DNA from 3 places in the Allosaccharopolyspora coralli genome. Region 1 is predicted to be linked to each of the others. Evidence: riboswitches for the same ligand, from Rfam matches in the RefSeq annotation. Region 1 holds a riboswitch; each other region holds the start of a gene.
What was found. A riboswitch is a leader RNA that binds a small molecule or an ion and turns the genes downstream of it on or off. The one in region 1 is predicted to bind glycine.
Positions count from the first base shown of each region.

Region 2: linked by a shared signal. The riboswitch ahead of gcvT (glycine cleavage system aminomethyltransferase GcvT) and the one ahead of gcvH (glycine cleavage system protein GcvH) in region 1 are both predicted to bind glycine.
Region 3: linked by a shared signal. The riboswitch ahead of gcvP (aminomethyl-transferring glycine dehydrogenase) and the one ahead of gcvH (glycine cleavage system protein GcvH) in region 1 are both predicted to bind glycine.

Region 1 is NZ_CP045929.1:3,949,777-3,956,764, forward strand. It holds gene GIY23_RS18405 (SSI family serine proteinase inhibitor) at 90-500, shown strand; gene GIY23_RS18410 (YidH family protein) at 767-1,168, shown strand; gene GIY23_RS18415 (DUF202 domain-containing protein) at 1,172-1,504, shown strand; gene GIY23_RS18420 (alpha-amylase family glycosyl hydrolase) at 1,486-2,754, opposite strand; gene GIY23_RS18425 (L-serine ammonia-lyase) at 2,853-4,208, opposite strand; gene gcvH (glycine cleavage system protein GcvH) at 4,237-4,611, opposite strand; glycine riboswitch at 4,764-4,860, opposite strand; gene ald (alanine dehydrogenase) at 5,081-6,196, opposite strand; gene GIY23_RS18440 (hypothetical protein) at 6,706-6,988, shown strand, end outside.
Region 2 is NZ_CP045929.1:3,402,137-3,409,124, reverse strand. It holds gene bioB (biotin synthase BioB) at 1-523, opposite strand, end outside; gene glyA (serine hydroxymethyltransferase) at 679-1,956, opposite strand; gene gcvT (glycine cleavage system aminomethyltransferase GcvT) at 1,994-3,097, opposite strand; glycine riboswitch at 3,313-3,421, opposite strand; gene GIY23_RS15925 (TetR/AcrR family transcriptional regulator) at 3,523-4,161, opposite strand; gene GIY23_RS15920 (long-chain-fatty-acid--CoA ligase) at 4,463-6,028, shown strand; gene fabG (3-oxoacyl-ACP reductase FabG) at 6,078-6,845, shown strand; gene GIY23_RS15910 (acyl-CoA dehydrogenase family protein) at 6,932-6,988, shown strand, end outside.
Region 3 is NZ_CP045929.1:2,163,885-2,170,872, forward strand. It holds gene GIY23_RS10250 (hypothetical protein) at 30-269, shown strand; gene GIY23_RS10255 (CDP-alcohol phosphatidyltransferase family protein) at 423-1,106, shown strand; gene gcvH (glycine cleavage system protein GcvH) at 1,256-1,639, shown strand; gene garA (glycogen accumulation regulator GarA) at 1,768-2,232, shown strand; gene GIY23_RS10270 (bifunctional nuclease family protein) at 2,562-3,038, shown strand; gene GIY23_RS10275 (MerR family transcriptional regulator) at 3,633-4,199, shown strand; glycine riboswitch at 4,227-4,322, shown strand; gene gcvP (aminomethyl-transferring glycine dehydrogenase) at 4,495-6,988, shown strand, end outside.

The DNA of each region.
Region 1 (6,988 bases):
GATCTTGGCGCCAAGGGGAGGTGCTGGGCCCGTTCGTGCCGATACATCAGGGGACGACCACGTCTTGCCCACAAGGGAGGAACCTCTCGATGTCCGCACACCGGTCCATCGGCGGCACCGTGCTCGCCGCAGCCGCCGTCGTCGGGGCCGCGCTCATCCCCGCCACCGCCCACGCCGGCCCGGCCGAGCCGGCCGAGCTCAGCGTGATGCACCTCAGCGTCACCAACCAGGCGAAGATCACCGAGTCCCGAAGCACCCTGCTCACTTGCGGGCCCGCAGGCGGGACCCACGCCAACGCCGCGCAAGCCTGTGCGGCGTTGGACGAGGCCGCAGGAAACTTCCAGGATCTGCAAGCGCAGAGCACGCAATGCCCGTTGATCTACGAGCCCGTCACCGTCACCGCCAAGGGGACGTGGAAGAACGCTCCGGTCGAGTTCACTCACGAGTTCGCGAACTCCTGCGTGCTGGCCGCGCAAACCGAAGGCGTGTACGACTTCTGACAGGGCATTGGGGAACTGGCTCTTGTGCCCGTAGGGCACGCCTCATACGTGCCCAGCCTCGACAGGGTGAGGAGCTCCGGCGTTCGGAGTTCGTGCCTCGCAAGGCAGGGGTTCTCGCCGCGTACGGCGTGGTACTCAAGAGGACTCCAACGCCGCGAGGCACGAACTGGGCGGCGGTACCGGACCACCCACCCAACTTCCACAACGCCTTCTGAGGTCGTCGGTGGCGGGTCGCCGACCCGCCACCGCACGCTACGGTGACGCGCATGGACTCCCAGCGTCACGAGCCCGACCGGGCCGATCGACGGTGGCCGCGACGGCTCTACCGGCAGGGAGTCGAACCCGACGCACGATTCACGCTCGCCAACGAACGCACCTTCCTCGCATGGCTGCGGACTTCACTGGCCCTGATGGCCGCCGGGGTCGCCGTCGAGGCGCTCGCGGCCGCGACCGGTGGCTCGAACGTACTGCGCACCATCCTCGCTCTCGCCCTGCTCGGCGCTGGAATCCTGTGCAGCATCGGGGCGTTCGCCCGGTGGTTCGCCACCGAACTCGCGCTGCGCACCGGCCGCCCGCTGCCCGCACCGAGGCTCGCACCCGTGCTCGGTGTCGGACTCGCCGTCGTGGGCGCGGCAACGTGCGTGTTGCTGCTGACCTACGGGGTGTGAGCCGTGACTTCCCGCTGGCACGAACCGGAAAGCCCCGGCCTGCAGGTGGAACGAACCACGCTCGCCTGGCTTCGGACCTCGCTCGCGTTCGTCGTGGGACTGCTGCTGATCGTGCGGTTCGTCGCGCACCACAGTGCGCTGCTCGCGGCGATCGGGATCACAGTCGCACTCCCGGCGGCACTACTCGTCGCCGCGCTCGCCGCCCGGCGCTTCCGACACTCCCTGTGGTCCTTGCCCACGCACGACACACTTCCCGACGGAGCGTTGCCAGCGGGTGTCGCCGCGTTGGGGCTCGTGGTCGGTAGCTGCGGCGTGGCCTACGTTCTGCTGAACTGAGCATTGCCGGACTGGGGTTGTCCGCGCAGCCACACCGCCGCGTTCGCGGGCAGCTCGCCCTCGGGCAGGTCCGTGCTGGCGAGCAGTACCTCGCCGGGGGGCCGCCGCACGGCTTCTCCCGTGGTGTTCAACGCACAGATCGCACCCCCGGCAGCCCTGCGGAACGCGAGACAGCCTTCCGGGGCTCCGTACCACTCGACGTCGTGATCCTGTGAGTCCCACAGTCGCTGCCGCAGGTCGATCCCGTTGCGGTACAACGACAACGTCGAGGAATCGTCCTCCAGTTGGGACTCCACCGTGAACTTCGCCCAGTCCGAATCCCACGGATCCCACGGCCCGGGCGCGGCGGAGAAACCGAACGGGGGCTCGGTTCCCTCCCAGAGCATCGGCGGTCGTACGGCCGAGTTCCGGATGGTCTCGGCGTTCGGCAATCCCAGTTCCTCGCCGTAGTCGAACCCGATCGACCCCGGCAGCGCCATGAGCACCAGCGCAGCTGCCCGAGCACGCTGCCGTCCGAGCACGCCCCCGCCGAAGCGGGTCGTCGGCAGCAAGCGGTCCGCGCGACCCAGTGACCACGAGGGGCACAACCCGTGACCGGGACGGGCCAGGACCGAGTCGGCGACTCGCCGCACCTGCACGGCGTCGAAGTCCGCCAGACCGAATCGCATGTCGACCCCGAGATGCATCGGAGGCCGCACCTGCGGGTCGCGGTACCAGCGCTCGTCGAGCAGGGCCGCGAGCACCGCGTCCGGATAGTCGTCGAAAACCGGGAGCGCCAGTTCCAGCATCCGGTGGAGGTCGTCGTCGATCGCCTCGGCCGACCGCGGCGCGGCCCCGAGGCGTATCCCGTCCATGCCCCGGTCCAGCCAAAAGGACACGCCGTCGGCGATCACGCGCGCCGAGTCCGGGCCGTTCAGCACCGAGCGGCCGAAGGCGAGGTCCAGCACCAAGCGCAGACCCGCCGTGTGCGCTTCGTCGACCAGCCGGTCCAACGACGGCAGGTCACCCGCCAGCGGGTCGAGTTCACTGCCTTCGCCGGTGACGGTGCGATCGAACACGTACGTCATCCACACCGCGTCCACCCCGAGCAACTCCAGATAGCCGAGGTGGCTGCGCAGACCGTTGATGTCGCCCACGCCGTCACCGTCGGAGTCGACGAAGCCGCGCACGTTGACCTGGTAGTACACGGCCCGGTTCCACCAGTACGCGCACCCGCCCGGCGACCGGGGAAATTCGGTAACGGCGCGCATGGCAGCCGAAGATACCCGGCGGTCGCCGGACCGGGCAGGCGACGTGCGGCCATCGTGTTCGGGTGGGTGTGGCGAACGTGGCCCGCCACACCCGCCCGTCAGCACTCGATGACGTTGACGGCGAGTCCGCCGCGCGCGGTCTCCTTGTACTTGACCTTCATGTCCCGGCCGGTGTCGCGCATCGTCTTGATGACCTTGTCGAGCGACACGAAATGCGAACCGTTGCCGCGCAACGCCATGCGGGCGGCCGTGATCGCCTTGACCGACGCGACCGCGTTGCGTTCGATACACGGGATCTGCACCAGTCCCCCGATGGGGTCGCAGGTGAGCCCGAGATTGTGCTCCATCGCGATCTCGGCGGCGTTCTCCACCTGTGCGGGAGTGCCGCCGAGCACCTCGGTGAGACCCGCCGCGGCCATCGAGCAGGCCGAGCCGACCTCACCCTGACACCCGACCTCGGCCCCGGAGATCGACGCGTTCTCCTTGAACAGCACGCCGATCGCACCCGCCGCCAGCAGGAAGCGCACGATCCCGTTCTCGTCCGCACCGGGCACACACCGCGCGTAGTAGTGCAGCACGGCGGGAACGATGCCCGCGGCCCCGTTGGTGGGCGCGGTGACGACCCGACCGCCTGCGGCGTTCTCCTCGTTGACCGCCAACGCGTAGAGCGTCACCCACTCCATCGCGTCATCGGTGTCGGTGAGACTCGCCCGCAGGTCGGCCGCGCGGCGCTGCACCTTCAGACCACCGGGCAGCACCCCGTCGGCCGTGCAGCCGTTGTGCACGCACTCCTGCATGACGTCCCAGATGTGGACCAGCCCGCGCCGGGTCGTCTCCTCGTCCCGCCACGACGCCTCGTTGGCCAGCATGAGTTCACTGATCGACGAACCGGTGCGCTGAGCTTGTTCCAGCAGACCGTCCCCTGTGGAGAACGGGTGCGCCACCGGCGTCTCGTCCTCCTTGATGCGGTCCGCGCCCGACGCGTCGTCGTCGACGACGAACCCACCACCCACCGAGTAGTAGGTCGCCGACAGCAGCGCCTCACCGGTCTTGTCCTGGGCCACGAACCGCATTCCGTTGGGGTGCAACGGAAGCGATTTGCGCCGGTGCATCACGAGATCCCGGTCCACCGAGTAGCGAATCTCGTGCTCGCCACCCAGCCGGAGCCGGTTCGTGGCCCGGATCTCCTCGACCCGGGGTTCCACAGCCCGAGGGTCCACCGATTCCGGTGCGTGACCTTCCAGCCCGACCAGGACGGCTTTCGGGCTGCCGTGGCCGTGGCCGGTCGCACCCAGCGATCCGAACAGTTCGGATTTCACTCGGGCGACGTCGTGCAGCCGCCCCGACTCTTGCAACCGCGACACGAACATCCGTGCCACACGCATCGGTCCCACAGTGTGTGAACTCGACGGGCCGATGCCCACCGAGAACAAGTCGAAGACACTGATCGCCATTGATCGGTACCTCCCCTCGCGAGGCGGGTCAGCTGGTGCCCGTGAGTTCGGCGTACTGCTGCGCTGTCAGCACCGTGCCGGGCTGCTCGACGCGAAGCTCCAACAGCCACCCCGCACCGAACGGTTCGGCGTTGACCAGGCCCGGCTCGTCGGCGACCGCCTCGTTGACGGCGACGACCTCACCGGTGGCCGGTGCGTACAGGTCGCTGACGGACTTCGTCGACTCGAGTTCGCCGCAGGACTCTCCGGCCTTCACCGTGTCGCCGACGTCGGGCAGCTGGACGTAGACGATGTCGCCGAGGGACTCGGCCGCGTACGGGGTCACACCGACCCGGACCACGTCGCCGCGGTCCTCCAGCCACTCGTGTTCCTCGGTGTAGCTCAGGGTGGTGGGAAGAGACATGGCAGGCTCCGTCCGTCGAGGGGTCGCACTCGTTGCAGCGGGCACGGACGCTCCGCGTCCCGTGCCTCCCCCTCTGTTGCGGAACCTGAGAGATTCACCGCACGAGGCGGCTTTCACCGTGGGTGCGCGCCGGGCACGCTTTCCAGAGTTGCCTCGGCCGAACGGTCATGGGTGCCTGAGAGTGTGCGGGGAGTCTTGCTCCTTCGGCGCCCCACGAGCTGGTCGCGGGGTCTCTCCCGTTCGGTGTCGACGGCCGGTGTGCGGTTGTCTGTTCGAGAAGCAACGATAATCGGGCCGTTCGCGCTGTCAACGGGCGGCTCGTCTCGAGCACCGGCCACTCGCCTCCGACGCGGCTCCTCCGCCGACCGCGCCCCGTCCCCTCGCATCCCTCTTCGCCTGAGGTTCGTCGCCGGTGACAGTAAGGGAACTTTCCTGTCACCAGTGACAGGAAAGTTCCCTTACTGTCATCTCAGGCGAGGGCGTGGGTGACCTCGGTGTGGGAGAGGTTGTGGGCCTCGGCGACGGCGGCGTTGGTGAGGTATCCCTCGTGGGTGTTGAGGCCCTCGGCGAGCGCGTCGTCGGCGCGGCAGGCGTCGCGCCAGCCTTCGTCGGCGATGCGGAGTGCGTACGGCAGCGTGACGTTGGTGAGGGCGTGGGTCGACGTGCTGGGCACGGCACCGGGCATGTTGGCCACGCAGTAGAACACCGACTCGTGCACGGTGTAGGTCGGCGCGTCGTGCGTGGTGGGCCGGGAGTCGGCGAAGCAGCCGCCCTGGTCGATGGCGATGTCGACGAGCACGCTGCCGGAACGCATCTGCGAGACGAGTTGGTTGGAGACGAGCTTCGGGGCTCGCGCGCCGGGGATGAGCACGGCGCCGATGACCATGTCGGCGGAGGTCACGGCCTGTTCGAGGGTGTAGCGGTTGGAGGCGATGGTGCGCATCTGGCCGCGGTAGTCGCGGTCGATGTCGCGAAGCTTGTCGACGTTGGTGTCCAGCACCTCCACGTCGGCACCCATGCCCAGCGCGATACTCGCCGCGTTGAGCCCGGCGACTCCGCCGCCGATGACCACGACACGGGCCGGCGGCACGCCGGGCACTCCGCCGGGCAGCACGCCCCGGCCTCCGGTGGGGCTCATCAGCGAATACGCGCCGACCTGCGCGGAGAGCCTGCCTGCGACCTCGCTCATCGGCGCCAGCAGGGGTAGCCCGCCGCCGGGGGTCTGGACCGTTTCGTAGGCGATGGCGGTGGCTCCGGAGGCGAGCAGTGCCCGAGTCAGTTCTGCCTCGGCGGCCAGGTGCAGGTAGGTGAACAGCACCTGGCCGCGCCGCAGCCGCGGGTACTCCTCGGCGATCGGTTCCTTGACCTTGAGCACGAGCTGGCCTTCGGCCCAGACCTCGTCGGCCGATGGCAGGATCTTCGCCCCCGCGGCCAGGTAGTCCTCGTCGGGAATCGCCGAGCCCGTCCCGGCTCCGGTCTCGACGAAGACCTCGTGGCCGCGGCTGACGAACTCGTACGCCCCCGCTGGTGTGCACGCCACCCGGTACTCGTGATTCTTGATCTCGCGGGGCACTGCGATCTTCACGGCGAAGTCCTCTCGTCGTCCTCGCGCACTGTGGTGCGCGTTCCTCGTCCGGGACGCCTCCTGGGCGTTCAGATGTGTTGCGCACCACGATCCGCTGCCGGGAGCGGCGACGCATCGTGCCCACAGGACGACCTCGACCCGTTGCGTTGTGCGTGAGCACAAATCGCGCGGCGTATGCGGCCACGCTGGACGACGACACGGATGAAGCGAAGAAAGGGCGGCGCGCTCGACCAGCCTGGGGGTCACCGGGAGCACGCCGCCAACCCCAGTGTAGGACACGACCGCGTGTTTGCCGACGCCCCCTGGGCCCCGAACGGGGAATTTCCCAGGGCGGAGTTCATACACCAGCGTCACTCGAAACGGTGACCTTCACTCCGTGGTTGTGCAGTCGCGCGGGGCACGCGCCGATGACCACTCGCAGTGCGGACGAACGCCACCCGAATTGGTGGCGAGCACGGTTAAACCGCCCCCGTCGAATACGTCGGCTCACGACCCCGGGAGAGCACGACATGGACCGGACAGCCTCCACCGCCGAAACCCCTGACCACGAGCCGGACGCAGGCACCGAACACCAGCACGACCACTGGCGACGCGACGTCCTCGGCCGGCTCGACACGCTGGACGGCGCCGTTACGGCAGGAGCCGACACGCTGATCCCACTCGCCCGCACCGAGCTCTACCGACTGTCCGAAGGGTTCCGCAGGCTGCTCGACGAACACCGCCCGGACGCTGAGGGACGCTGCCACGCCTGCCCCGGCGCTTTCCGCGGCCGCCGCTGGCCGTGCTCGGTCT
Region 2 (6,988 bases), 550 kb from region 1:
CGTAGCGGTCCTCGTTGGTGTTGAGGTTGTGGCTGTAGGCGTAGACACCGGCGTCACGGAGTTCCTCGGCCTGGCCGTCCTTGAGCAGGCCGAGGCAGGCGCAGATCTCCACGTCCGGCTGCGCGGCCTTGATCTCCTCGATGGTCTCGGCGATCCGGCGCACGTCGCGCTGACCCGGGCCGCGCCCGCTGGCGACCAGGCAGATGCGCTTCGCCCCTGCCTGCGCGGCGCGATCGGCGGTCTCGGCGGCTTCTTCGGGGCTGATCCACGAGTACTTGAGGATCTCCGAGGTCGAGCCCAGCCGTTGCGAGCAGTAGGTGCAGTCCTCGGGGCACATGCCCGACTTCATGTTGATGATCGTGTTCAGCTTCACCCGGCGGCCGAAGAAGTGCCTGCGCACGGTGCCCGCGGCGGCGACCACGTCGAGCACGTCGTGGGTGTCGGTGAGCACGGCCATCGCTTCGTCACGGGTCGGGGCCCGCCGATCGAGAGCCTTCGTGGTGAGATCCTGCAGCGTCGTCATGGCCACGAGCCTTCCGCTCCGGATCACCGGATCTCCATTGACGACGCCGACAAGTTCGGACGCCCGGAATTGTCGGCGCTGCCTCACCCGACACCGTCCACACACGACAGTGGGGCCGTGCCCTGACGGACACGGCCCCACCGGAGAGAACGAACTCAGAGGTTCGGGTAGAGCGGCTTGTCGGCGGCGAGCTTTTCGACACGCGCGCGCAGCGATTTGCTGCGGGTGTCGTCGAAGGTGGGTTGGAGTGCTTCGGCGATGATGTCGGCGACTTCGGTGAACTCGGTCTTGCCGAATCCGCGGGTGGCCAGCGCCGAGGTGCCGATGCGGAGCCCGGAGGTGACCATCGGGGGCCGGGGGTCGTTGGGCACGGCGTTGCGGTTGACGGTGATGCCGATTTCGTGGAGCCGGTCTTCGGCTTGTTGCCCGTCGAGTTGGGAGTTGCGGAGGTCGACGAGCACGAGGTGCACGTCGGTGCCGCCGGAGACCAGTTGCACACCGGCCTGGGTGGCGTCGTCGGCCTGCAACCGGCGGGCGATGAGGCCGGCGCCTTCGACGGTGCGGGTCTGACGGTCGCGGAACTCCTCGCTGGCGGCCATCTTGAACCCGACGGCCTTGCCTGCGATGACGTGTTCGAGCGGGCCGCCCTGCTGGCCGGGGAAGACCGCGGAGTTGAACTTCTTGGTCAACTCCGGGTCGCCGGAGAGGATCACGCCGCCGCGCGGACCACCGAGGGTCTTGTGCGTGGTGGTCGTGACCACGTGGGCGTGCGGGACGGGGTTGGGGTGCAGCCCGGCCGCGACCAGTCCGGCGAAGTGGGCCATGTCGACCATGAGGTAGGCACCGACCTCGTCGGCGATGGCGCGGAAGGCCGCGAAGTCCAGGTGCCGCGGGTACGCCGACCAGCCGGCCACGATCATCTGCGGCTTGTTCTCGCGGGCCAGTCGAGCGACCTCGTCCATGTCGACGCGGTGGTCGGTCTCGGAGACGTGGTAGGGAACCACGTTGTAGAGCTTGCCGGAGAAGTTGATCCGCATGCCGTGGGTGAGGTGTCCGCCGTGGGCCAGGTCCAGACCCATGATCGTGTCACCGGGTTTGAGCAGGGCGAACATGGCCGCGGCGTTGGCTTGGGCGCCGGAGTGCGGCTGCACGTTGGCGTAGGCGGCGCCGAAGAGGTCCTTGACCCGGTCCAGGGCCAGCTGCTCGACGACGTCGACGTGCTCACACCCGCCGTAGTAACGCCGCCCGGGGTATCCCTCGGCGTACTTGTTCGTCAACGCCGAACCCTGGGCCTCCAGCACCGACTGCGGCGCGAAGTTCTCCGAGGCGATCATCTCCAACGTGGTCTGCTGGCGCCGCAACTCGGCATCGACCGCGGCCGCCACCTCCGGATCCGCATCCGCAAGCCGACTATTGAAGAACTCCGTGGACATGTGCTGCCTCCTGCACTCGTTCTCGGGCGGGGTCTACTCAGCTGGAACGGCGGTAGAACGGCGTGGCAACGACCTCCACGTCGACGTTCTTGCCGCGGATGTCGACCTGCAGGGCGGTGCCCGGCTCGCTGTGCGCGCGGTCGACGTAGGCCATGGCGATGGGGTGTCCCAGGGTCGGCGACGGCGCACCGCTGGTGATCTCACCGATCTCGGTGTCGTCGGCCGCCAGCACCCGGTAGCCGGCACGGGGTGCGCGGCGCTGGTCACTGCGCAGGCCGACCAGGGTGCGGTCGGTGGGCTGCTCGGCGACCTTCGCCAGCGGCGCCTTACCCACGAAATCGGACTCCTTGTCGAGCTTGACCACCCGTCCCAGGTTGGCGTGGAACGGGGTCAGGTCGGCGGAGAGCTCGTGGCCGTAGAGCGGCATCGCGGCTTCGAGCCGGAGCGTGTCGCGGCACGACAGGCCGGCGGGCTGCAGGCCCGCCGGGGCGCCCTGCTCGGTCAGCGCCTGCCACACGGTGGTGGCGTCCTCCGGCGCGGTGAACAGCTCGAAACCGTCCTCACCCGTGTAGCCGGTGCGGGCCAGCAGCACCGGCTTGCCCGCCACGGTGCTCGGGTAGCCGGCGAAGTACTTGACCTCGTCGAGGTTGGTGTCGGTCAGCGGCGCGAGGATCTCGACGGCCTTCGGCCCCTGCACGGCCAGCAGCGCGTAGTCGTTCGAGACGTCCTCGTGGGTGGCGTCGAAGCCCTCGACCCGGTCGGCGACCTCGGCGGAGACGACCGCCGCGTTCGCCGCGTTGGCGACGATGAGGAACTCCTGCTCGGCGAGCCGGTAGACGATGAGGTCGTCGAGCACGCCGCCCTCGGCGTTGCAGATCATGGTGTACCGCGCGCGGCCCGGGGTGATCGCGGTGGCGTTGGTGAGCAGCGCGTAGTCCAGCGCGGCGGCCGCCTGCGGGCCGGTGATCCGGATCTCGCCCATGTGCGTGAGGTCGAACAGGCCCGCGGTGGTGCGCACGGCGTTGTGTTCGGCGATGTCGCCGGAGTAGCGCAGTGGCATCGTCCAGCCCGCGAACTCCGTCATCGTCGCGCCGAGCTGCTCGTGCACCTCGTGCAAGGGGGTCTGGCGGGGCGAGGTCATGGCTGTGCGACTCCTCCTCGTGGCGCCGGTCGTGTCGTTGCTCCGGGCCGCTCACATGCGGAGGTCAGCCTATCCGGGGCGTCGGCACGAACACGGGCGCGGGTGTTTGCGCTGGTGAGACCGTCTCCCCGGAGTCATTGGCCTGAGAGTTTCACCGCGCGAGGCGGCTTGCACCGTGGGCGAGGAGCGGGCGCTCCTGCTTTTCTCCGTTCGCCTGGTACCGAGCGGTGTCTGTGGCCTGAGAGTTTGGAGGGAGGATTGCTCCTTCGGCGCCCCGGTCCGGGTGCGAGGCACACCGGGTGGGGTCTCTCCCGCTCGACGTCGTGGGCGCGGTGTTCTGTTGTCGTTGGCTCGGCCGATGACGCTACGGAAGCGCTGGGTACGGAGTCAACCGGAGGGCAGCGTGATCCACGCGGCCGTCACGGTCACCGCTCGGGCGGCTCGGCCACCTGTTCGTAGACCGTGAGCAGGCCGTCGACCAGTGCGGACAGTGCGAGTTCGAAGCTGTCGTGGTCGATCTCCGCGGCGTGTCGTGCCAGCCGGTGTGCCTGGTTGAGGTGCGGGAACTTTCCGTCGTAGACGTCGGGCTCGTCGACGAAGCCCCGGGAGAACGACCCCATCGCGGCACCGACCACGAGGTACTTGGTCGAGGCGCCGATCATCGTGGCGTAACGCTGCGGCCACCCGTGGTGGGTGAGTCCGCCGTGCACGGCGTCGGCGCGCTGCAGTGCGACGTCGCGGCGAGCGGGCCCCGAGGCGACGAACGGCACCAGGTTCGGATGCTCGGCCAGCGCGGCGCGGTACGAGCGCGCCCAGGTCCGCAGCCCGTCCTCCCAGCCGTGGTCGAAGCCGGAGGTGTCGACGCGGTCCATGATCTCGTTGGCGATCTGGTGCAGCAGCTCGTCCTTGGTGGAGACGTGGTTGTACAACGACGCGGCCCGGACACCGAGGTGGTCGGCGATCTTGCGCATGGAGACCGCTTCGAGGCCGTGAATGTCGATGAGGTCGAGCGCGCTGCCCCGGATGCTCTCCGGGGACAGCAGCGGATTCGTCGGTCTCGGCACGGTGGTCTCCTGTCGTGGGTCGGACGTGCACAGGTGTGGCCCACTGCCTGCTGTGATCCGGGGCGCACCGCCCGTCACCTCGGGTGACCGGTGGACGTTGAACCGGTCGGGCTCCGTGGAGGTGTGACCCTTGCGTGCTGTGTCGGAACGGTCGTAGGCTGCCATAAAACTAACGGCGTTAGTTACTGGTGTCCATTCCTTCGGCCGCTCCCCGGTGGTGGCGGACCTCCCGATGCCCACGGTTCTCGTCCGTACCTCGGCGCCCGGAGTGGGCGCAGAGACCTCGACAGGAGGCCCCCGCATGACCACAGCAGAGCCGACCCTCGGTGCGACCCTCTCGCTCGCCTCGGTACTCGCCGAGCCCGCCCGGCGCCACCCGGCCCGGGTGGCCGTCGTCGAGGGCGAGGAGACCATCACCTACCGCGAGTTGTGGGAGCAGGTGCGCAAGCACGCCGCCGCCCTGCAGCAGCAAGGGGTGGGCCCCGGCGATCGGGTCGCTCTCGTCGCCCCGAACGTCATCGACTTCGTGCGGTCCTACTACGCGATCATCGCGGCCGGTGCCGTGGTGCTGCCGGTGCCGCTGCTGCTCGTGCCCGACGAAGCCGCCTATCTCATCAGGGACGCCGGGGCGAAACTCGTCGTCTCGCACACCTCGCAGCTCGCGCTCGCGCGGGACTCGGCCAAGCGCGTGGGCGTGCCGGTGGTCACCGTGGGTCCGACCACCGCCGACGAGCCGTCGCTGACCGAGCTCGCGGCCGCGGCCGACCCGATCGCCAACCACGTCACCCGCGTGCCCGATGATCCCGCCGTCGTCTTCTACACCAGCGGGACCACCGGGCGCCCCAAGGGCGCGGTGCTCACCCACCTGAACCTGGTGCTCAACGCGACGGTCAACGCCTTCGACGCGAACGACACCCGGCACGAGGACCGGATCCTCGGCTGCCTCCCGCTGTTCCACGTCTTCGGGCAGACGGTCTCGCTGAACACCACGTTCCGCGCCTCGGCGACGTTGGTGTTGCAGCCGCAGTTCGACCCGGCCGCCGCGATCGACCTGATCCGCGAACACGGCATCACCCAGATCAACGGCGTGCCGACGATGTACATCCGGATGCTGGAGGCCGCGCCCGAGGGAGCCGACCTGTCGTCGCTGCGGCTGTGCATCTCCGGTGGTGCGGCGCTGCCGGTCGCCGTCCTGGAGAACTTCGAGTCCCGGTTCGGCGCCCGGATCTACGAGGGCTACGGGCTCTCCGAGACCTCGCCTACGGCGACGGTCAACCAGCCGCTGCACGGGACCCGGCCCGGCACCGTCGGGCACTCGCTGTGGGGCATCGACGTCGAGGTCGCCGACCAGGACCGCGAGGACCGCATCGAGCTCGTGCCCACCGGTGAGCTCGGCGAGATCGTGGTGCGGGGCCACAACGTCTTCGCCGGATACCTCGGCGACCGCGAGGCCACCGAGGCGGTGCTCGTCGACGGCTGGTTCCGCACCGGCGACATCGGCCGCAAGGACGCGGACGGATTCCTGTCCATCGTGGACCGCAAGAAGGATCTGATCATCCGCAACGGCTACAACATCTACCCGCGTGAGGTCGAGGAGCTGCTCGTGCGGCATCCGTCCGTCTCGCAGGTCGCCGTGCTCGGTGTCCCGGACACGGGGCGGGGCGAGGAGGTGTGTGCCGTGGTGGTGCCCTCCTGCTCGCTGGACGAGGCCGACGAGACCCTCGCCAAGGGAATCATCGGGTGGGCAGCGGAGAAGACCGCGCACCACAAGTACCCGCGCAAGATCGTCTTCCTGCCGGAACTGCCGCTGGGGCCGAGTCACAAGGTCCTCAAGCGGGAGCTGCGCGAGACGATCTCCCAGCAGTGAGGTCGGCGTCGGGCCGACCTCGGATCACGGAAGTGAGGAAGTGCCGAGCATGAGCGAGGAACTGAGCGGCCGGGTCGCGGTCGTCACCGGTGCGGCCCGCGGGATCGGTGCCGCAGTGGCGGAGAAGCTGGCCGCGTCGGGTGCGGCGGTCGCACTCGTCGACATCGACGAATCCGCCGGCGCCGATGCGGTCTCCCGGATCACCGACGCGGGCGGCAAGGCGCTGGCTGTCGGCGCGGACGTGACCGACTCGTCCTCTGTGGACGCCGCGTTCGCGCGGATCGCCGCCGAGCTCGGGCCGGTCGGTGTCCTCGTCAACAATGCGGGCGTCACCCGGGACAACATGCTGTTCAAGATGTCCGAGACGGACTGGGACCTGGTGATGGGCGTGCACCTGCGGGGCGCGTTCCTGTGCAGCAAGGCCGCGCAGAAGCACATGGTCGAGCAGCGCTGGGGCAAGATCGTGAACCTCTCCAGCGTGTCCGCTCTCGGCAATCGGGGTCAGGCCAACTACTCCACGGCCAAGGCCGGGGTGCAGGGCTTCACCCGGACGCTGGCGATCGAGCTCGGGCCGTTCGGCGTCAACGTCAACGCCATCGCCCCCGGATTCATCGTCACGGACATGACGGCCGCCACGGCGGAGCGGATCGGCGTGGACTTCCAGGACATGCAGGACATGACCGCGAAGGACACGCCGGTGCGCCGGGTCGGCAATCCCGCCGACATCGCGAACACGGTCGAGTTCCTCAGCAGTGAGAACTCGTCGTTCATCACCGGTCAGACGTTCTACGTCGACGGCGGGCGCAAGCTCGGCTGACGGCGAGTGGACGGCCGTGGCCGCACACGGCCGTCCACTTCGGACTCCTCATCTCGCGATTCCCGTCCTGTTCGAAAGAAGGCATCATGGTCGACTTCTCCCTGTCCGAGACCGAGCGCGACATCCGCGACTGGGTACGCAAC
Region 3 (6,988 bases), 1.8 Mb from region 1:
CGGGAACGGGAGGTGCATCCACGATGACGATCGGAACGAGCGCGAGTACGAGCGGTCCGGCGGCGGAGGAGCGTGCCGACGGGGAGTGCGACGAACGCGAGCCGTTGCCGACCGCGCCGAGCAGCGTGGTCTGGAGCGGCGGACACGCCTACGTACTCGAAGGAGTAGGCGGCCGCTCGATGTGGGCGGGTGTCGACGACCGGGGCCGCCCGCGTTTCCTCACCGACGCCGACTTGCGTCGCCGAGGCTGGAGCCACACCCGCGCCTGAGGGCTCCCGGTGTGGCCCGCGTGGTCGACGCCACGCGGGCGCCCTGCAGCCGTTCACCAGCGCGTTGACGACCGTGTGGCAGGCTGAGAGCGGCGGGTGCCGACGCAGTGCCCGCGTGAGCAGCGGGCCGGTGTCGGCGAGCAGGGGAGGATCGTGGTGCAGGACGCGGAAGGCGCCACGACGGGTTCCCGATCCGGGGCGGAACCGCCGAAACCCGACGCACCGGGACTCGACGGGATCAAGCAAGCCGCCGCAGGGGTGTGGAGCGACCCGTGGTGGACGGTCCCGAACCTGCTGAGCGTCATCCGGCTCGCGGGTGTTCCCCTGTTCTTGTGGTTGCTGCTCGGGCCTCAGAACGACTTGCTCGCATTGCTGGTCCTCGTCGTCAGCGGGGTCACCGACTGGCTCGACGGCAAGCTCGCCCGCTGGCTGGACCAGTACAGTCGCGTCGGCGAGCTGCTCGATCCCGCCGCCGACCGGCTCTACATCATCGCCACTCTCGTCGCGTTCGTCCTGCGGGACGTCGTGCCCTGGTGGGTGGCCGCCGTGCTCATCGGGCGGGACGTGGTCCTCACCCTGTGCCTGCCCGTCCTCCGGTTCCACGGCTACGAGCCGCCGGAGGTGCACTACCTCGGCAAAGCCGCCACCTTCTGCCTCATGTACGCGTTTCCACTGCTGCTGCTCGTCGAGGCCGACTTCGTCGGTGACGAAGTGGTACGCCCCATCGCCTACGCGCTGACCTGCTGGGGCGGCGTGCTCTACGTGTGGGCGGGGTTGCTCTACCTGGTTCAGGTCGCCGCGGCCGTCCGCGTCTCACGTCGAGGAGTCCCCGGCTGAGGTGGTCCGCGATCGGGTGCCTTGCGGCGGTCCGGAGACGGAAATACCCTCGCTGCGTCCGCGCGCGATCAGTTCGTGCGCAGACGCAGGAAGAACCAGGACACACCGGCCAGAGGCCGAGTGCGTCCCGACGAGGAAGGCGGAGCCGCGTGGCCCCGGAAGGCATCAGGTACACCGAGGAGCACGAGTGGGTTCTGCCCACCGGTGACGGAAAGGCGCGGATCGGCATCACCGACTACGCGCAGCAGCAGCTGGGTGACGTGGTCTACGTTCAGCTCCCCGACGTCGGTGACAGTCTCGACTCGAAGGCGACGATGGGTGAGGTCGAGTCGACCAAGAGCGTCTCGGACCTCTACGCTCCGATCGCCGGCGAGATCACCGCCGTCAACGAGCAGCTCGACGATCAGCCCGAGCTGGTGAACTCGGACCCCTACGGCGACGGCTGGATGGTGGTCCTCACTCTCGCGGACGCCTCCGCGTTGGACGAGCTCCTCGACGAGGACGGTTACCAGAACCTGATCGACCAGGGTTGATCGTCGATCTCGGCGGCGGGTGAAAACGATGTTGGGAACCGCGCGTCGAAGCCGGTGACCGGCACGGTACGTTGGGTGTATTCGCCCACGATTCATCAGCCATTCCCATCCGCAGGAGGAGAGCTCAGGTGAGCACGAACGACGGGCCCGGCGGCACCCCGCCGGAGAAGTCTCCGGAGACCACCTCGGTCTTCAGGCCCTTCCTCTCGGAGCCCGAGACCGAGAGCGCTCCGCCAGCGGAGGGGGCTGGCGCTTCCGGTGTCGACTCGCTCCCAGCCGGCTCGGCCCTGCTGGTGGTCAAGCGCGGTCCGAACGCGGGTTCGCGGTTCCTGCTGGACCGCGAGGTGACCAGCTCGGGTCGTCACCCGGACAGTGACATCTTCCTCGACGACGTCACCGTTTCGCGCAGGCACGCGGAATTCCGTCGTGAGGGCAACGACTTCGTCGTGGTGGACGTCGGCAGCCTCAACGGCACGTACGTCAACCGCGAGCCGGTGGACACCTCGGTGCTCGCCAACGGTGACGAGGTGCAGATCGGCAAGTTCCGGCTGGTGTTCCTCACCGGACCCCTGGAAGGTGGCCAGGGCCGCTGAGGCAGACGATCCGGCAACGGGGCGGCATCGTACGGTGCCGCCCCGTTGTCCATTCGTCGGTGGCCGGTTTGCCCTGTGTGGCCGCCGAAATCCCCGGCTGCGGTGCCGTCGGTGAACCCGCGTTGACGCGGGATGGGCCGGTGTATCGTGCTGGGTACTGCTCGAACGTGGAGTGGCGCGCGTTTCGGTCTGTGACGGGCGGGAACGGTGCGAGAGAACGGGTCCGATGGTGGGCGTGTCCGCGGCGTCGCGGGTAGCGTCGACGTCGTCGGTGCGCGACCCTCGACGAGGAAGTCACGCTTCGGCGCGCTGGAGGAGGCGATGTGACGATGAGCAGCGAGATGCGCGTCGTCGGCGTGCGAGTGGAACTACCAGCCAACCAGCCGATCCTGCTGCTGCGCGAGAACGAGGGTGAGCGGTACCTGCCGATCTGGATCGGATCGGTGGAGGCGACCGCCATCGCCCTCGAACAGCAGGGTGTGCGGCCTGCGCGGCCGTTGACCCACGACCTGCTCAAGGACGTCGTCGGCGCTCTCGGACGCGACCTGGAACAGGTGCGCATCACCGACCTGCAGGAAGGCACTTTCTTCGCCGAACTCGTCTTCGACGGCGACGTACGGGTCTCCGCCCGTCCGAGCGACTCGGTGGCGCTGGCGCTGCGGGTCGGGGTGCCGATTCACGCCGACGAGTCGGTGCTCGACGAGGCGGGCCTGATCATCCCGGACGAGCAGGAGGACGAGGTCGAGAAGTTCCGCGAGTTCCTCGACTCGGTCTCCCCGGAGGATTTCCGCGGCGCGGACACCTGACCTGTGCACACACGCACACACGCGCGGTCCCCGGTGCCTTCGAGGCGCCGGGGACCGCTGCATTCGGGCGGGGGCACTCGGACGGCTCTTGAGAGGGCTTCTGGGGACTTGGGTGGGTGGACCGATACCGCCGCCAGCCACGAGGTGAGAACCCGCAGGTGGCCGGCCTGCGTAGACGGGCGGGACTCGTCGGCGGCACCGTGGCTGACCATAGCCTCGAGCCGCCCACCGCCAAGTAAGGGCGTCTGGAAACTGGCATTTGTGCCCGTAGGGCACGCCTCACAAGTGACCAGCCGCGGCAAAGTGGGACGCTCCCGCGTCTTCGATGTCGGCGATCCCGCAGCCGGCCGCGAGCTGAGGTTCCGCCACGGAACCACCTACGCAGATCACTCCGCGCACCCTCTTGCCGCGCTTCGAGCGGTGCAGGGCCCGCACGTGCCCGCGCGTCGCGTTGACCGGTGGTGACGGCAGGCCTACCGTCGAGCTATCGCGAATCTCGCTGGTGTGATTCTTCGTCGGCGGATCTCGTGGACCCGGGGACGCCCGTCCCGGGCCCAGCGTCGCCGGCGTGGTGCCGGTCGAGGGGAGGCAGGCGTGGTCGAGCGAGCGCCCGGCGAGCAGGCCGGCGTGGAACAGGGAACGTTGTTCCCCGACGCGTCGCTGCCGGACGAACTGGTCGGGTATCGGGGTCCCGCAGCCTGTCAGATCGCGGGAATCACCTATCGGCAGCTGGACTACTGGGCGCGGACGAAGCTGGTGAAGCCGACGATCCGGGTCGCCTCCGGCTCGGGGTCGCAGCGGCTGTACTCGTTCAAGGACATCCTGGTCCTCAAGGTCGTCAAGCGGCTGCTGGACACGGGTGTCTCATTGCACAACATCCGGGTGGCGGTCGACCACCTGCGCAACCGCGGGGTCGAGGACCTCGCGCGCATCACCCTGTTCAGCGACGGCACGACTGTCTACGAATGCACCTCCGCCGAGGAGGTCGTGGACCTTCTCCAGGGTGGTCAGGGCGTCTTCGGGATCGCCGTGAGTGGGGCGATGCGGGAGATCAGCGGCACGATCCACGAGTTCCCCGCCGAGCGTGCGGAAGGCGCCGAAGAGGTACCGGCGGTCGACGACGAGCTGTCCCGTCGCCGTCGGGATCGCCAAACCGGCTGATCCATCGGGTATCATTCGCGGCATCGCAGACCCCGTGCGGGAGAGTCCGTGCCCTCGTGGTGCGGCGCCGAAGGAGCAACTCTCCCCGTCAACCTCTCAGGCCAGCTGGACCGCGCGGGCGAGATACCTCTGGAAAGAGGGTCACCACGGGAGTGGTGGCCCCGCCGACGGTGCAAGCCCGGTGTCGGCCGGGTGAAGCTCTCAGGCGTTCGCGTCGCGGACACGGACAGAGGGGGAGACGGCGACCCGGGTGGTCGCCGTGGTCCTCATGCGCCGTGATCTTGGAGGTAGGGCGATGACCGACGTGAATCATGACCATGTCCCGCTGGCCGCGCTGGAGCACGGCACGCCGTTCGCCGACCGGCATGTCGGTCCGGCGCCTGCGGAGCTCGCTCGGATGCTCGACGTCATCGGTGTCGGGTCGTTGGAGGAGCTGGGCGAGCAGGCGTTCCCGAAGGGGATCCGTGAGCAGGACCTGCGGATGGCGCTGCCGGACCCGGCCACCGAGTCGGAGGCTCTGGACGAGCTGCGCGCGCTTGCCGAGCAGTGCACCACCAACGTCGAGATGATCGGTCTGGGTTACCACGGCACGGTCACGCCGCCGGTGATCCGCCGCAACGTCGTGGAAAGCCCCGCCTGGTACACGGCCTACACCCCGTACCAGCCGGAGATTTCGCAGGGCAGGCTGGAAGCGCTGCTGAACTTCCAGACGCTGGTGGCGGACCTCACCGGGGTCGAGGTCTCGAACTCGTCGATGCTGGACGAGTCGACCGCCGCTGCCGAGGGCATGACGCTGGTGCGCCGCGCGGGCAAGGCAAAGTCACCGCGGTTCGTGGTGGACGCCGACGTCCTGCCGCAGACCCTGTCGGTGGTGCAGACGCGTGCGGAACCGTTGGGCATCGAGATCGTCGTGGCGGACCTCAGCGACGGCGTCGACGGCTTGCCGGACGGTGAGTTCTTCGGGGCGTTGCTGTCGTACCCGAACGCCTCGGGCGCGGTGCGGGACCTCGAACCGGTCATCGCGGCGGTGCACGAGCGCGGGGCGAAGGCGGTCGTGGCGGCCGACCTGCTGTCGCTGACGCTGCTGCGGGCTCCCGGTGAAATGGGCGCCGACGTGGTCGTCGGCAACACCCAGCGGTTCGGTGTTCCGATGGGCTTCGGTGGTCCGCACGCGGGCTACATGGCCGTCGCGAAGGGTTTCGAGCGGCAGTTGCCCGGCCGTCTGGTGGGCGTGAGCGTCGACGCCGACGGCGAGCAGGCCTATCGGCTCGCGCTGCAGACCCGTGAGCAGCACATCCGCCGGGAGAAGGCCACGAGCAACATCTGCACCGCGCAGGTGCTGCTGGCGGTCGTCGCCTCGATGTACGCCGTCTACCACGGCCCCGAGGGCCTCAAGGCGATCGCGACGCGCACGCACCGGATGGCCACGGTGCTGGCCGAGGGGCTGCGCCGCGGCGGTGTCGAGGTCGTGCACGACGAGTTCTTCGACACCGTGCTGGCGAACGTTCCCGGCCGGGCCGACGAGGTCGTCCGCGCTGCCCGTGAACGGGGTGTGAACCTGCGCCGCGCCGACGCCGACCACGTCGGCGTGAGCTGCGACGAGACGACGACCCGGGCGCACCTCGCGCTCGTGTGGGGCGCGTTCGGTGTCGAGGCCGACGCGGACGCTGTGGATGGCTCGGTCGACGAGGCCCTGCCTGCGGCCCTGCTGCGGGAGTCCGAGTACCTGACCCACCCGGTGTTCCACCAGCACCGCTCGGAGACGTCGTTGCTGCGCTACCTGCGCAAGCTCTCGGACACCGACGTGGCGTTGGATCGCAGCATGATCCCGCTGGGCTCGTGCACGATGAAGCTCAACGCGACGGCGGAGATGGAACCGATCACCTGGCCGTCGTTCGCCAACCTGCACCCGTTCGCGCCCGCCGAGGACGCGAAGGGCCTGCTGCAGGTCGTCTCCGACCTGGAGTCCTGGCTCGCGGAGATCACCGGGTACGACGCGGTGAGCCTGCAGCCGAACGCGGGCAGCCAGGGTGAGTTCGCCGGTCTGCTGGCGATCCGCGCCTACCACCACAGCCGTGGTGAAGCGGCTCGTGACATCTGCGTCATCCCGTCGAGCGCGCACGGAACGAACGCGGCGAGCGCGGTGATGGCCGGGTTGCGCGTGGTCGTGGTGCGGTGCGACGACGACGGCAACATCGAGATGGACCACTTGCGGGAGGTGCTCGACGCCCACCGCGACGACCTCGCCGCGATCATGGTCACGTACCCGTCCACGCACGGCGTCTACGAGGACACCGTGCAGGACGTGTGCGCGATGGTGCACGAGGCAGGCGGGCAGGTCTACGTCGACGGTGCGAACCTCAACGCGCTCATCGGCCTGGCCCGGATGGGCAAGTTCGGCTCGGATGTCTCGCATCTGAACCTGCACAAGACGTTCTGCATCCCGCACGGCGGCGGCGGTCCCGGCGTCGGCCCGATCGGTGTGCGCGAGCACCTGGCGCCGTTCCTGCCGAACCACCCGTTGCAGCCCGCGGCGGGGCCGGAGACGGGAGTCGGCCCGATCAGTGCGGCGCCGTGGGGCAGCGCGTCGATCCTGCCGATCTCGTGGGCGTACGTGCGCATGATGGGCCCGGAGGGGTTGCGGCGGGCGACGCTGACCGCGGTCGCGGCGGCGAACTACGTGGCCAAGCGGCTCGACGCGCACTTCCCGGTGCTCTACACCGGCGAAGGCGGCTACGTCGCCCACGAGTGCATCCTCGACCTGCGCCAGATCACCAAGGACAGCGGCG